2 regions of the Mangrovibacter phragmitis genome follow, and region 1 is predicted to be linked to the other one. Evidence: riboswitches for the same ligand, from Rfam matches in the RefSeq annotation. Region 1 holds a riboswitch; the other holds the start of a gene.
The links. A riboswitch is a leader RNA that binds a small molecule or an ion and turns the genes downstream of it on or off. The one in region 1 is predicted to bind cobalamin.
Positions count from the first base shown of each region.

Region 2: linked by a shared signal. The riboswitch ahead of MPHASIOC01_RS11335 (cobyrinate a,c-diamide synthase) and the one ahead of btuB (TonB-dependent vitamin B12 receptor BtuB) in region 1 are both predicted to bind cobalamin.

Region 1 is NZ_CP134782.1:5,534,533-5,537,017, reverse strand. Features, by position in the region: gene trmA (tRNA (uridine(54)-C5)-methyltransferase TrmA) at 1-950, opposite strand, end outside; cobalamin riboswitch at 1,066-1,270, shown strand; gene btuB (TonB-dependent vitamin B12 receptor BtuB) at 1,339-2,485, shown strand, end outside.
Region 2 is NZ_CP134782.1:2,316,533-2,319,017, forward strand. Features, by position in the region: gene MPHASIOC01_RS11335 (cobyrinate a,c-diamide synthase) at 1-1,144, opposite strand, end outside; cobalamin riboswitch at 1,237-1,409, opposite strand; gene MPHASIOC01_RS11340 (GHMP kinase) at 2,037-2,485, shown strand, end outside.

The DNA of each region.
Region 1 (2,485 bases):
GGGTAAGCCTGCACCATATTAAGTGTTTCATTATCTAATCCGCTACGCGGCGGATCGACAAAAATGGTATTACAGTGATAGCTTTGTAAATCAATGCCTTCCAGTCGGTTAAATTTCCGGATACCTTGCATTGCCTGGGTAAATTCTTCTGCAGACATCCGGATAATTTGTACATTATCGATATGGTTTGCCGCAATGTTGTATTGTGCCGCTGCTACGGACGGCTTAGCGATTTCGGTTGCGAGTACCCGGTCGAAGTTACGTGCCAGTGCCAGTGAAAAATTCCCGTTACCGCAATAAAGCTCCAGTAAATCCCCTGTAGCGCCTTTAGTCACGTTCAGTGCCCATTCCAGCATTTGAATGTTCATGGCGGCATTTGGCTGGGTGAAACTATTTTCCACCTGGCGGTAAACCATTGGTTGCCCGGCCACAGGCAGCGTTTCATCCACAAAGTCCTGGTCGAGCGTGATTTTTGTTTTTGTTGCGCGCCCAATCAGATGCACATTGAAACCTTGTGCTCGCAGGGTATCGCGCAGTTGCGCTGCTGCCGCGCGCCAGTCGTCATCCAGTGCACGGTGATACAGTAAAGAGACAACTGCCTGACCACTCAATGTGGATAAGTAGTCCAGTTGAAATAACTTTTTGCGCAGCACAGGTTGAGCGCGCACGGCATCCAGAACGGCAACCATCAGTGCATTAATCAGTTCGCTGGCTGCCGGAAAACTGTCTACCCGAATGCGCTGGCGGGTTTGTTGGTCGAAAATAATATGGTAAAGATCATCACCTTCATGCCAGACCCGGAATTCGGCCCGCATGCGGTAGTGGCTGGCCGGTGAACGAAACACCTCTACATCAGGCGCTGCAAAAGCGGCCATCATCGCTTTAAGGCGAGACACTTTTTCAGCCAGTTGAGCGTCATACTGTTCTGTCGGGAGATGTTCGGGGGTCATACCTGCTGTCCTGAATAAGAAATTACGCGGGGGATTGTAGGGAATGGTGGCGTATTGTCCAGCCTCGTTATTATCAAATTCAATTTTCGGAAGTCTGGACATCTATATAGGGCGAATGTAGCATGCATTTTCCGGCCTCCATGAGTTAAAAGGGAATCCAGTGTAAATCTGGAGCTGACGCGCAGCGGTAATAGTTGGTTGGATGATAGCGTTTATCGCAAACACTGCTTATTTTCTGCATTAAACAGAATTCAGGTGGGAAGTTTTCATCCTGGAAAAACCATTAAGCCCGAAGACCTGCCGGATACACGTCGCAATTGATCACTCATCGCGTGCTATAGAGTGAGCCTGCGGCATCCTTAAGAATCTCCGGATGCTTATTTTAATGATGATAAAAAAACTCTCGCTGCTGACAGCCGCTTCTGTCACGGCTTTTTCTGCCTGGTCGCAAGACAATCAATCAAATACTATGGTTGTAACGGCCAGCCGTTTTCAGCAACCTGTGAGTAGTGTGCTGGCACCGACTGAAGTCATTACAAGAGAAGAAATTAATAAATGGCAGGCGAAAACACTAAATGATGTGATGCGTCGCTTACCCGGTGTGGATATCGCTCAATACGGTGGTATGGGGCAAACTTCTTCTATGTTTATTCGGGGAACCAGTGCCAGCCATGTTCTGGTCTTGATTGATGGTGTTCCGGTAGTTCGCCCAGGAATTTCCAATACTGTTGATTTCAACCAAATTCCACTATCTCTGGTTCAACGTATTGAATATATACGTGGGCCACGGTCATCGGTTTATGGTTCTGGTGCAATTGGCGGGGTAATTAATATTATTACCCAGGATGACAATGCAAAATCTCAAATTAATGTAGGGACGGGGTCAAAAGGCTTTCAGCAGTATGATGGTGCCTGGCGCCAACGTTTTGATAATACAGTTGCTACACTTGCCGGCTCATATCAGAGTACTAAAGGCTTTAATGTGCAGCCTGGCTCAACCTGGTCTCATGATAATGACCGTGATGGTTGGCGTAGTAAGTCTTTCTGGGGCGGCTTACAGCACCAGTTCAACGAGAATCTTGATGGTTTTATTCGTGGTTATGGCTATAGCAATAACACAGATTACGATTTAGGTAGTGCGCCATATAGTGCGGCATACAGTGCGGATGAAGAACAGCTTTATAGCCGCTCTTTTGATGCAGGGATACACTTCAACTCAGGGATATACTCTTCGCAACTTATTGCCAGCTACCAGAAAGAAAAAGATTACAATTACAGCAGTATTTATGGGCGTTATAACGATGGCACCTCTTTGGACCAAATTGAGCAACGCAATATTCAATGGGGAAATAATATTGTCGTTGGGCACGGTTCAGTGAGTGCTGGTGTTGACTGGCAACAACAGCGCCTGCGTTCTTCAGATACCACAGTTTCTGACACTTATAAGCGAGATAACACCGGTATCTACCTGACCGGGCAGCAGCAAGTTGGAGATTTTACTCTTGAAGCATCCGGGCGTAGCGATCATGATGAGC
Region 2 (2,485 bases), 2.5 Mb from region 1:
CGTGGCTGGCAGTTGCTTCGCAATACCCAAACCTTTTCAGCTGGTTACCCATGGTACTGTGCCCTGCCAGCACGCCGCACATGGGGTGCGTTTGCCCTTCGGCATCTGCCAGTGAATCCCCCAGGTACATTAACCCGCCGCACTCGGCATACACCGGCACACCGCGTGCCGAGAATTGTTTAACGGAAGCCCGCATGGCGCCATTCGCCGCCAGTTGGCTGGCAAACATTTCCGGGTAGCCGCCCCCCAGCCACAGCATGTCGCAGGCTGGCACTTGTGTGTCTGCCAGCGGGCTGAATGGCACCAGCCGGACACCGGCCTGTTCAAGCATGTCGAGGTTATCCTGGTAGTAAAAATGAAAGGCATCATCCTGCGCGATAGCCATGCTCAGCCCGCCAGCCAGTGCCGGGTTGGGGAGTGGTAGAGTGGCTACGGACAGGTTGCGCAGAGGCTGGCAACAGTTGAGCAGCGCCGGGAGATTAACTGTTTTTTCCAGCACGGCAGCCAGTTGCTGCCAGGGGGCCAGGTTAATTGCTTTGCCCGTTGCGCCCACTAACCCAAGATGGCGGGATGGCAGGTGGAGTTCAGGCAGTTCAGGGACATAACCCAGCACCGGAACGCGGCAATAGCGGCCAAGCGCGGCACAGAGTTGGCGGAAGTGATTATCAGTATTGACCCGGTTGATAATGACCCCGGCAATATTGACACCCGGTGCAAAATCGCAAAAGCCATTGAGGGTTGCCGCCAGGGAAGTGGATACGCCTTTGCCGTCCATCAGCAGAATGACAGGCACACCCAGCAAACGCGCCATACCGGCGGTTGAGGCGCAAAACGGGTCAAGGCCCAGGCCATCGAACAGGCCCATAACCCCTTCAATCACCCCCAGTGAGGTGGTTTCCATAGCCCGGCTGAACAATGCCCGAACGGTATTATCCGGCAGCATCCAGTTATCCAGGTTACGTGATTTGCGACCAGCAATGGCGCTATGCCAGGTGGTATCGAGGTAGTCCGGGCCGACTTTGAATGGTTGGGGAGCAAAGCCTTGTTGCCGCAAAAGTGCCAGCAAGCCAAGGGTTAGAGTGGTTTTACCACAACCGCTTGAAGTGCCTGCCAGAATGAATGCCTGTTTTGCGCCTGTGGCCATTTTTACTTCCTTTTTGGCGGAAAATGGGCGCAACAAGCCAGGCGCATTCCCTTCAGGGCAATACGAGGCTGCAGACGCCCTTCCCTCCGAAGGTGTCATTTGCATCATCAGGCCGGTCTTCTGGCTTAGCGTCTTTCTTGCCCGCCCTTCCCAATCAGTTGATCAGTGGTATTGCGGGGTCGTCAGCATCACAGCAGCGGGGGCTGCGAGGGGTTTGCACCCTCTTCCCTACCTGTCAGGTAAAACCTGATGATGTCGGTTAAACTTTTTCGTGTCGCACTTTTTCTGTGTACTGCACCCGTTTTATGCACTGGGGTGCAGTGTGCAGGCTCAGCACCATAATGCAACCACACTTCACTCTGGTAAATATCTACCGGGAATGTGCTTTTTTACTGTCACTGACTATATGCCACTGAAAAAATAACTACTGATGCAGTTTACGGCCGGAATAACAAATAATTGTTGAGCTATAACAAATTATTGCCAGTTCCGTCAGACATATCTCAATCACAATAAGCACTTAACCAGAAAAACTCTGCCAGGCAGGCAACAAAATATTGCTGCCCGGTAAACTAAACCCTGCGTAGTCCACTCAGATATTTTCCGGGAAATAATAGGGAAAGTACAATGCCATGCCACCCGCATAAAACGACTATTGTGCCGGGTATTAGCGCTGCATATTTACTGAATACCGGTTAATCTGCATCTTTTATTGTGAGTGAGCGAAACATTGTGGTGTAAGCAGATAAGTTTGTCGGCATACTTTGCAAAAAAATTGAGTTTGCGAAAAGCCAACGCGTAGCGCAATGCTGGCTATGCCCCCGTCACTATGGCGCTGCATTTTTGCATGTTTCATACAGTGGCTGGCCCGCACCACACCAGGGAGACGAAACTGGCCGAAGCACGCTGCCCTGCCTCTTGCGGGGAACTCCTGCAGGGCTGGATCCTGGGAGGTGAAAAACTGGTGTCCTGCCCGGTAGACTGGTTCAGTACTGTCTGTGTGACAGACGGCAAGCCCCTGCCTGCTGAACGCCCACTCATGCGTGCCGCGCTGGGTGCTGTGTTGCGTTATGCCGGAGCCCCGCTACAGCGGGCAAACACGCTGCGCATAACATTCGACTCCACTATTCCGCTGGCAAAAGGCATGGCAAGCAGCACGGCAGATATTGCCGCGACAGCAGTTGCCACCGCACGCCACCTGGCCATCCCCCTGCCCGTAGAAGCACTGGCGGCTCTGTGTGTGAGCCTGGAGCCCACCGACAGCACTCTGTTTCCCGGCCTGACCCTGTTTGACCACCTCACCGGCAAAACTACTGTGCCTTGTGGCGGCTTACCGGGCTG